Regions from separate parts of the Mesorhizobium sp. WSM4989 genome, predicted to be linked through region 2. Evidence: predicted binding sites of a transcription regulator. Region 2 holds the regulator's gene; the other holds the start of a gene.
The links. Region 2 encodes LexA, which represses DNA repair genes until DNA is damaged. Its sites were predicted from a motif close to TGTTCNNNNTGTGTTCNG; they were not measured.
Positions count from the first base shown of each region.

Region 1: the regulator LexA is predicted to act here: its motif matches at 2,573-2,590, upstream of P9217_RS02915 (ATP-dependent helicase).

Region 1 covers NZ_JARTVN010000001.1:560,445-565,507, forward strand. The annotation lists gene P9217_RS02895 (hypothetical protein) at 1-650, opposite strand, end outside; gene P9217_RS02900 (LysR substrate-binding domain-containing protein) at 761-1,729, shown strand; gene P9217_RS02905 (hypothetical protein) at 1,980-2,162, opposite strand; gene P9217_RS02910 (hypothetical protein) at 2,288-2,443, shown strand; gene P9217_RS02915 (ATP-dependent helicase) at 2,605-4,686, shown strand; gene P9217_RS02920 (GGDEF domain-containing protein) at 4,769-5,063, opposite strand, start outside.
Region 2 covers NZ_JARTVN010000002.1:1,943,915-1,948,977, reverse strand. The annotation lists gene trpC (indole-3-glycerol phosphate synthase TrpC) at 1-282, shown strand, start outside; gene moaC (cyclic pyranopterin monophosphate synthase MoaC) at 285-764, shown strand; gene glp (gephyrin-like molybdotransferase Glp) at 766-1,971, shown strand; gene lexA (transcriptional repressor LexA) at 2,088-2,822, shown strand; gene P9217_RS22160 (ComEC/Rec2 family competence protein) at 2,816-5,063, opposite strand, start outside.

The DNA.
Region 1 (5,063 bases), on a different contig from region 2:
TAGGGCTTCGCCACCGAACGCTGGTTGAGCACCAGGGTGACCCGCGAGCCGAGCTGGATCGGCGCGGTGCGATGGAGCACGCCGAGGAACTGGCCGAGCGTGGCGTAATTCATCTTGTGGTCGATGCGCATGACCCTGTTGCGCGGCAGGTCGCTGCCGGATTCGAGGATGGCACGCCCCGTCTCGGAATCGTCGCAATAGATTTCAAGATGGCCGCCGATCAGAGGATCGCTGATCGAGAGCGGAATGAGTTCCGTCACCGGAACGCCATCGCAGTGCCAGTCGACGGCGCCGTCCTTGGGGTTCATGAAGGTGACGGTCGAGCCGACGATAGACAGCGGATAGGGTTCGAGCTTGGTGCCCATCATGTCGGACAGCCGTTCCAGCCGCAGCTTGTCGTTGAGCAGTTCCTTGATCTCGGGAATGTAGCGGTCCGCGCCGGTGATGAAGGTGAGGTCGAGATGCTTGTGCACGGCGTGGCTGGCCTTGAGCTTGAGCGCCGCCTCCTCGATCGCGGCGAGCAGTTGCGGGTCGTAGCCGTGAAGATACTGGGCGACGCCGAAGCTCGACACTTTCCACGCCGTATCATGACCGATGATGGCTTCACGGCTCATCGCATAGCGCAGTTCGGGGATTGTATGGGCGTTCATTCTACTTCTCCAAGGTGGGGGCAACACTTGGTAAACAGTCGATTGAGCACCCGCCCCTGTAAATTTAGGAATGCTGGTGCTACTTTAAGCATAGCTAAAGGTCGAACCCCGTGCGTCTGCTCAGCCAGGTCAACTTAAACTCGCTGAAAATCGTGGAGAGCGCCGCCAGGCACCGCAACTTCACGCGCGCGGGCGAAGAGCAGTTCATTACCGCCTCAGCCGTCAGCCAGCGGGTGAAGAGCCTGGAGGACCAGCTGCGCTTCAAGATCTTCCAGCGCGGCGGCAACGCGGTGTCGCTGACGCCGGAAGGCGAGACCTACGTGGCGCGCGTGCGCGAGGCGCTGGAGCGGATCGTGGCTGCCAGCATGGAGGCGACCGGCCAATCCCAGGCGCATGTGCTGAAGATCTGCGTCTTGCCGACCTTCGCGGCGCGCTGGCTGTTTCCGCGGCTTGCCACCTTCCAGCGGCAGTATCCGGATATCGAGATGCGGGTCTCGACTTCCTATGCCACGCATGAATTCGCGACCTCCGAATACGATCTCGAGATCCGCTATGGCGACGGCAATTTCCCCGGCCTCAACTCCGTGCTGCTGTTCAAGGAGGACCTGACGCCGGTGTGCAGCCGCAAGCTGTTCCGCGAGGTGCTGGGCGACAAGCCGCTGTCCAAGGTGACGCCGGAGGACCTCAGGCACTTCACCCTGCTCCACTCCGACACCTGCACCCAGAACTGGCAGTCGTGGCTGGCTTTTGCCGGCGCGAGTTTCGTGCTTGGCGAGACCAAGAGCATCTATTTCGATTCCTGCATGATGTCCTACGAGGCGGCCAATGCCGGCATGGGCTTTGCCGTTGCCAACCGCGCCTATATGGCAAGCGACATCCGAGCCGAGCGGCTGGTCGCCCCCTTCGCGGTCCACCATCCCAACACCGCCGGCTGGTATTTCGTCAGCCCCATCAAGGCGCTCGGCGCCCGCAAGGTGGAGCTGTTCAAGCAGTGGATCATGGCCGAAGCGGCGCTGACGCAGCGCCAGTTGGACCTGGAGATCGCCAACGTGCCGCTGGCGCGCGCCGCGATGGCGTGACGCGGCGGCGCAAGCGACGCAAACACACCCCTGAGATTCTCCGATCTTTGAAGGCCGACAAAGCGTTTGGACGGATACCTGTAGCCGGCTAGCGCGATCGCCCCATGACGCGGCGGAGAGACTCAGCTATCTTTGATCCTGCGGCGGGCCTGATTTTCCCGCTTGGCCGGCGCTTTCCAGCTTCCTCCCAAGCAGCGCCGGCCTTCTTCTGCGGCGCCGCCGCTTCGTCTCCCGACAACATCGTCCGCTCTCATTGCTTCGGCGGCGTGCCGGGCTGGTCGCCGCCGGTGGTCGATTGCGGCACCGGGTTCTTGTCGACCTGCGGGTTTTTGTCGACGGTGTCGCTTGGCGCCTTGGTGGGCTGTACGCTGTTGTCGCAGGCGGCGAGCCCGAGCCCTGCCGCGAGAGCCAGCAGCACAGGAAGTTTCTTCATGACGACCTCCTCTCGTTCGCCCCTTTCTTCGAAGCAAACGAGGCGGCGGCGGTTTGGTTGCGCCGTCCGGCGGGAACCAACGCGCCTGTCTCCGGTTGAACCTCGTTAACTCACGAGGAGATGTCATGATCCGTCTGCTGCTCGTCGGCCTGTTCGGCTACACGGCCTATCGCGTCACGATGAGGATCATCGAGGAGGCGTCCGGCGATCTCGCGCCGCCGGACGATCGGCGGTCGCTGCGGCGCCAGTCGGCGGCGATGGGCGTCGAGCCGAAAAGGTAGATCGGCCGTTCTCGCGCTTGTTGGGAAGATGGCCGGCCTATCCAGCACATGCCGGCGCGTACAGCGTCCCCTCTGCCCTGCCGGGCATCGCCCCCCACTTGGCCGCCTTTGGGCGAGATTAGCTGTATTGCGAACAAAGCGGAAACGATGCTTGATGGGCGATGAACATCGCCGCCCGTGATTCGTCCTTCGAAACTCCTGCCTATCTTGCCCGGCTGAACGACGAGCAGCGGCTGGCGGTGGTGCATGGCGACGGCAAGGTGGCCGCGCCGCTGCTGGTGATCGCCGGGGCCGGCTCCGGCAAGACCAGCACGCTGGCGCATCGCGTGGCGCACCTCATCGTCAAGGGCGCCGATCCGCGCCGCATCCTTTTGATGACCTTTTCGCGCCGCGCCGCGGCTGAAATGGCGAAGCGCGTCGAGCGCATCGCCGGCGAGGTGCTGGGCCGCGATGCCGCGATCATCGCCGATGCGCTATCCTGGGCCGGTACTTTCCACGGTATCGGCGCCAGACTCTTGCGCGACTATGCCGAGCAGATCGGCCTCGATCCGGCTTTCACCATCCACGATCGCGAGGATTCGGCCGACCTGATGAACCTTGCCCGGCACGAGCTCGGTTTTTCCAAGACCGAAAGCCGTTTTCCGACCAAAGCCACCTGCCTGCAGATCTATTCGCGGGCGGTGAACGCCCAGGCGCCGCTCGGCGAGGTGCTGGGCTCGGCCTTTCCCTGGTGCTCAGGATGGGCGGAACAGCTGAAGGAGCTGTTCGCGGCATATGTCGAGGCCAAGCAGGCGCAGAACGTGCTCGATTACGACGACCTTTTGCTCTACTGGGCGCAGATGGCGGCCGAGCCGGAGATCGCCGCTCACCTTGGCTCCCGCTTCGACCACGTGCTGGTCGACGAATACCAGGACACCAACCGGCTGCAGGCCTCTATTCTGTTGGCGCTGAAGCCGGACGGCGCGGGCTTGACCGTGGTGGGCGATGACGCACAGTCGATATATTCCTTCCGGGCCGCGGAAGTGCGCAACATTCTCGATTTCCCAAAACAGTTCGCGCAAGGCACCGAGATCGTCATGCTGGAGCGCAATTACCGCTCGACCGAGCCGATCCTAGCCGCCGCCAACAAAGTAATCGGCGAGGCAAGCGAGCGTTTCACCAAGAATCTCTGGACCGAACGCCGGTCGTCGCACAGGCCGCAACTGGTAAGCGTGCGCGACGAGGCTGAGCAGGCCAATTATGTCTGCCAGGCGATCCTTGCCGAGCGCGAGGCCGGCACGGCGCTCAAGGCGCAAGCCGTGCTGTTCCGCGCCTCGCATCACAGCGGGCCGCTGGAGGTGGAGCTCACGCGGCGCAACATCCCCTTCGTCAAATTCGGCGGGCTGAAATTCCTCGATGCCGCGCATGTGAAAGACATGCTGGCGATGCTGCGCTTTGCCGAGAACCCGCGCGACAGGATCGCCGGCTTCCGGGTGCTGCAGTTGATGCCCGGCATCGGGCCTTCGGCCGCCTCACAGATCGTCGAGGCGATGGCGACGTCGCTCGACGAGACGCTCGGCCTTGCACGCTTCCGGCCGCCGCAGCGCGCGGCCGAAGACTGGCCGGTCTTCCTCGACATCTACAGCGGGCTGCGCGCCGGCGCCAAATGGCCGGCCGACCTCGAGCGGGTCAGGCTCTGGTACGAGCCGCATCTGGAGCGCATCCACGAGGACGCGATCACGCGCCGGGCCGACCTGTTGCAGCTCGAGCAGATCGCGTCGGGCTATCCCTCGCGCGAGCGTTTCCTGACCGAGCTGACGCTCGACCCGCCCGACGCCACCAGCGACCAGGCCGGCCCGCCGCATCGCGACGAGGATTACCTGATCCTGTCCACGATCCATTCGGCCAAGGGCCAGGAGTGGAAGAACGTCTTCGTGCTCAACACGGTCGACGGCTGCATCCCGGCCGATCTCGGCGTCGGTACCAAGGAGGATATCGAGGAGGAGCGGCGGCTGCTCTATGTGGCGATGACGCGCGCCAAGGACAGCCTGCACCTGGTGGTGCCGCAGCGCTTTTATCCGCACAATCAGCCGGCCCGCGGCGACCGTCACGTCTATGCCTCGCGCACCCGCTTTATCCCGGCCTCGATGCTTTCGGCTTTCGAACAGTCATCCTGGGCGAGCGCGGCGATCACGGACGACCCGCGCCAAAAGCCGGGCGTCAAGGTCGATCTCGGCGCGCGCATGCGCGGCATGTGGAAATAGACGCCTACCCAAAGGCGGGACGACACTCCTACTCAGCCCCACCGCTGGTGAGGGCGCTCCGTTCCCTGCTGCGCGGGTTCGTTCAGTGGAACGTGCCGGCGGCCTCGCCGGATAGCCTGCTGCGCGGGCTTTCGAAGCTCACCTGGTCGCGTCCGTTCGACTTCGCCTTGTAAAGATGCCTGTCCGCGACCCGAAACATGTGGTGATAGGTGGTGGGCCCGCTGAACGCGACGCCGCCGATGCTGACCGAAAGCGGGCACGGCTGCCCGCCCGGCGCGAACTCGGCCTCGCGGATACGCAGTCTGATCGACTCGGCGACCAGGAAGGAGCGCGTCGCGTCGGCGCCCGGAAGGAAGACCGCGAATTCCTCGCCGCCG
Region 2 (5,063 bases):
GAACGCGCGCTTCGCCTCTCGTCGCGGCTGATCGGCATCAACAACCGCGATTTGAGAACCTTCGAAACCAGCCTCCACGTTTCCGAGAGGCTTGCCGCCATGGTCCCGGACGACCGGCTGCTGGTCAGCGAGAGCGGCATCTTCACCCATCAGGACTGCCGCCGGCTGGAAAAGAGCAAGATCGGCACCTTCCTCGTTGGCGAAAGCCTGATGCGGCAGGCCGACGTGGCCGCCGCGACCGCCCTTCTGCTGACGGGCAAGGCGCCGGCCGAGGCCGTTTGAGGATGCCCGCGCTTACGCATCTCGGCGCCAAGGGCGAAGCCAACATGGTCGATGTCGGCGGCAAGGCCGAGACGACGCGCACGGCCATCGCCGAAGGGTATGTCACCATGCAGCCGGAAACGCTGGAGATGATCCTGGCCGGCGACGCCAAGAAAGGCGACGTGCTTGGCACGGCGCGCCTCGCCGGCATCATGGCGGCCAAGAAGACGCATGAGCTCATCCCGCTTTGCCATCCCCTCCTTCTCACCAAGGTTGCCGTCGAGATCGAGCCCGATCGCGCGCTTCCCGGCCTGAGGGTCACCGCGCTTGCCAGGGTTACCGGCAAGACCGGGGTCGAAATGGAGGCGCTGACCGCGGCGTCGGTTGCCTGCCTCACCATCTACGACATGGCCAAGGCAGCGGACCGCGCCATGGCGATTTCCGGCATCAGGCTGGTCGAGAAAACCGGCGGCAAGTCGGGCGACTACAAGGTAGGTCCTTAGCATGGCTTTGCTTCCGGTCGCCGAGGCGCTCCAACGCCTGTTGGACGGCGCGACCGCGCTGCCAGGCGAAAGCGTGCCGCTGGCCGACGCGTCCGGCCGGGTGCTGGCCGACCCCGTGGTGGCTCTGCGCACCCAGCCGCCCTTCAATGCGTCGGCGATGGACGGCTATGCCGTGCGGGCCGCCGACGTAGCCTCGGCGCCGGCGCGGCTCTCCGTGATCGGCATGGCGCCCGCCGGGCGTGGCTTCACCGGCTCTGTCGGCAAGGGCGAGGCCGTGCGCATCTTCACCGGCGCGCCGCTCCCCGAAGGCGCCGATACCATCGTTATCCAGGAGAATGTCCGCGATCTCGGCGGCGGCGGCATCGAAGTGACCGAGCCGACCGTGGAGGGACGAAACGTCCGTCGCCGCGGCCTCGACTTCTGCGCGGGCGACCTGCTCCTCGAAAAAGGCCGCCAGCTCGATCCGGCGGCGCTTTCGCTGGCGGCATCGGCCAACCATCCGAGTCTCAACGTGGTGCGGCAGCCGCTGCTCGCCATCATCGCCACCGGCGATGAATTGCTGCCGCCGGGCAGCGCGCTCGGCCCCGACCAGATCATCTCGTCGAATGCCTGTGGCGTCACAGCTACGGCCCAGTCGGTCGGCGCGCGCGCGCTCGACCTCGGCATTGCCGCCGACCGCAAGGACGCGATCGCGGCCCTGGTCAAGAAGGCGGTCAAGGCCGGCGCCGACGTCATCGTCACGCTTGGCGGCGCCTCCGTCGGCGACCACGACTTGATCCATGACGTGCTGACCGGCGAAGGCATGCAGCTCGACTTCTGGAAGATCGCCATGCGTCCCGGCAAGCCGCTGATGTTTGGCCGGCTCGGCGACATTCGCTGCATCGGCCTGCCCGGCAATCCGGTCGCAAGCCTGGTCTGCTCGCAGCTGTTCCTGAAGCCGCTTCTGGCGCGGCTGGGCGGCCGGTCCTGCCGTCAGGAAATCCGCACGGCCCGGTTAGGCGTCGCAATGCACGCCAACGATCTCAGGCAGGACTATGTGCGCGCCGTGGTCCGCGAAGATGCGGGGGGGTTGATCGCAACACCGTTCGGCACCCAGGATTCCTCGATGTTGAGGATGCTCGCCGATGCCAATGGCCTGATCGTGCGCCAACCCTTCGCACCGGCGGCTGAAGCCGGCGAGGAATGCACCGTTCTGATGTTACGCTGAACAAAACGTCAACACATTCACTAAACTTTAAACGGTTGCGGAACACAACTGGAACAGATAGTGTTTGTTCTGGGTTTGTTTTTCTGATTCTGGTTTCAGAACCCATGGGGGCCGCCATGCTGACGCGCAAACAACATGAACTGCTGATGTTCATCCATGAACGGCTCAAGGAAAGCGGCATTCCGCCGTCTTTCGATGAGATGAAGGAAGCGCTCGACCTTGCCTCGAAATCGGGCATCCACCGCCTGATCACGGCGCTGGAGGAGCGCGGTTTCATTCGCCGGCTTCCGAACCGGGCGCGTGCCCTTGAAGTGCTGCGCCTACCTGACTCGATCGCGCCCGGCCTCAATGCGGCGAAGAAGTTCTCGCCGAGCGTCATCCAGGGCGGCCAAGGCAATCTCGGCCGCCAGATCAAACCCGCGGCGCCCGCCCGCACGCCGACGCCCAGCAATGACGACGACGCCGTTTCAGCCGTCTCCATCCCGGTGATGGGTCGCATTGCCGCCGGCGTGCCGATCGACGCCATCCAGCACCAGACGCATTCGATCACAGTGCCGCCGGACATGATCGCGGGCGGCGAGCACTACGCGCTCGAGGTCAAAGGCGATTCGATGATCGAGGCCGGCATCTTCGACGGCGACACGGTCATCATCCGCAACGCCAGCACTGCGAGCCCCGGGGAGATCGTCGTGGCGCTGGTCGATGACGAGGAGGCGACGCTGAAGCGCTTCCGCCGCAAGGGCGCCTCCATCGCGCTCGAGGCTGCCAATCCGGCCTATGAGACGCGCATCTTCGGTCCCGATCGCGTCAAGGTTCAGGGCAAGCTCGTCGGGCTCATCCGCCGCTACTGAGGGGGCTGTGGCTTGGCCTCCGGCTTCTCGGGCTTCTTGTAAGGCGCCAACCCCCTCGCCTCACGCGAGTAGCGCCGCTGTTCGTGCCAAGGGCGGTACGGTTTTTCGACGGCGTATTGAATGGTTGCTCGCGCCGTCGCCGATTGCGGATCGAAGAAGACGGCGGCACTGCCGTCGCGCGCGAGCTGCCGCTTGGTGACGACGAGGATACGTGGATCGTGGCAGGGATTGTAGGCCGTGGCGTCGTTGATGACGATGAGGTCTGCGAAGTCGCAGGCAGGCCGGGCAGCTTCGCGGTTCTCGGCGAGCGCGACGATCGCGCCTGATGGATGCCGGCCAATGCAGAGATCGCCCGTGCAGTAAAAGGGCGATCCAGGCGGCAGGTCGACCGGATCGGCCAAGTCCAGCGTGCCCTTGGCGAATGTCTCCGGCGGCACGATCGTTTCGGCCTTGAGCGCACGTTTCCAGTTATCGGTGGTGAACTCGTTGGAGCGGGCGCGATTGATGGCGAGTTCGCCGCCGCCGATCGGAATCGCCACCAGATGCGCGTCCTCCGAGATCAGCAGGTCCGGCGTGCGCACCTGCGGGATGATCATCACGGCCGCGGCAGCGAAAGGAATTGCGGCCAGCCTGAGCCAGGTAGTCGCCATCGTGGCGATGACGAGCGCGATCGTCGCCAGCAGCACCGAATGGATCGAGATCAGGCCCACGGCATCGACCGGCGACCACTCCGAAATCCACGCCGAGATCGCGATCATCGCCGCCAGGCCCTTGCCCATCAAATAGAGGAAGGGCCCGTCGAAGCCGAACGGCATCATGACCGCGCTGGCGACGGCGAGAAACATCACGATCGTGACGATCGGCATGATCGCGAGATTGGCCAGCAGGCTGAGCGGCGAGACGCGCTGGAAATGCCAGATGGCAAACAGCGCCGTGGCACTTCCGGCAATGATCGACGTCATTGCGGCGCCACCTGCTCCGACTGCCAGTTTGTGCGACATGAACCGCAGGAACGAACGCTTGTCCGGCGGCGCTCTCACCGTGCCGGCGCGGTAGTCGGACCAGCCGGCATAGGCGCCGACAAGGGCGGCGGTTGCCGCGAACGACATCTGAAAGCTCGGGCCAACCACTTCATGCGGCGACACCAGGATGACGGCGATGGCCGAGATCGCCAAGTTGCGCATCGTCAGCGCGGCGCGGTCGAAAAGCACGGCGATCAGCATGACGGCCAGCATGATGAAGCTTCGCTCGGCGGCGACCACCACGCCGGAGATGACGAGATAGGCGGCGATCGACATAAGCGCGATTGTCGCGGCATATTTCTTCACCGGCCGGCGTGACGAAAAATCCGGGAACAGCGCAAAGGCGCCGCGCAGCAGAAGCATGACCGTGCCGGCGACCAGCGCCATGTGCAGGCCCGAAATCGAGATGATGTGATAGATGCCGGTCCGCCGCATCGCCTCGTTGATGTCCTCGGGAATGCCGGCGCGCACGCCGACGATCAGTGCGGCGGCAATCTCGCCTTCGGGTCCGCCGACGGTGCTTCTGATGTGGTCGGCAATATTTTCGCGCGCGTTCTCGATGGCCGAGGCGATGCTCGTCTGAGCGATCGGGTCGGTTGGCGGAATGACTTTCGGGTCGCCGAGGAAAAATCCGCTGCCGCCGATGCCGGAAAAATAGCTGTCGAAGGAAAAATCATAGCTTTCGGGACGGACCGGCCCGGTCGGCGGCAGAAGCCGCGCGTAACCCATCACCAGCGATCCGGCCTTCATGCCGGCCGGGATCCTGCGTGCCGAAAGCCTGACGCGATCCGGCGCGTAGCGCAGCTTTGGATGCGCGGTCGAGAGGAGATCGATGGTCAGCCTGACGCGGCCATTGGCCATTTCCTCGGCGATGACGACGCGGCCTGTCAGCCGCGTCTGGATTTCGGAGCCGAGCATCGGTGTAGCGGCGCGCCAGGTCTCGACCTTCGCGGCGACGAAGCCCAGCGCGCAAAACAGCGCCGCCATAAAGACCAGGTGTGTCTTCAGCCAGGGACGCGAAACCGCCGCGCATAGAGCCATCAGCGCCACCGCCGCCAGCGGTCTGTAAAGATCCGGCTCGGCGCTCAAGGAATAATAGAGTATCACGCCGGCGGCCAGGAACACCGGCACCAGGAGGAAGCCGATGCCGCGGTCGAGCTCGGTGGAGGCTGCCTCGGCCACACCCCGGCGAATCGCGGAAAACGAGGCACGGCGGAAC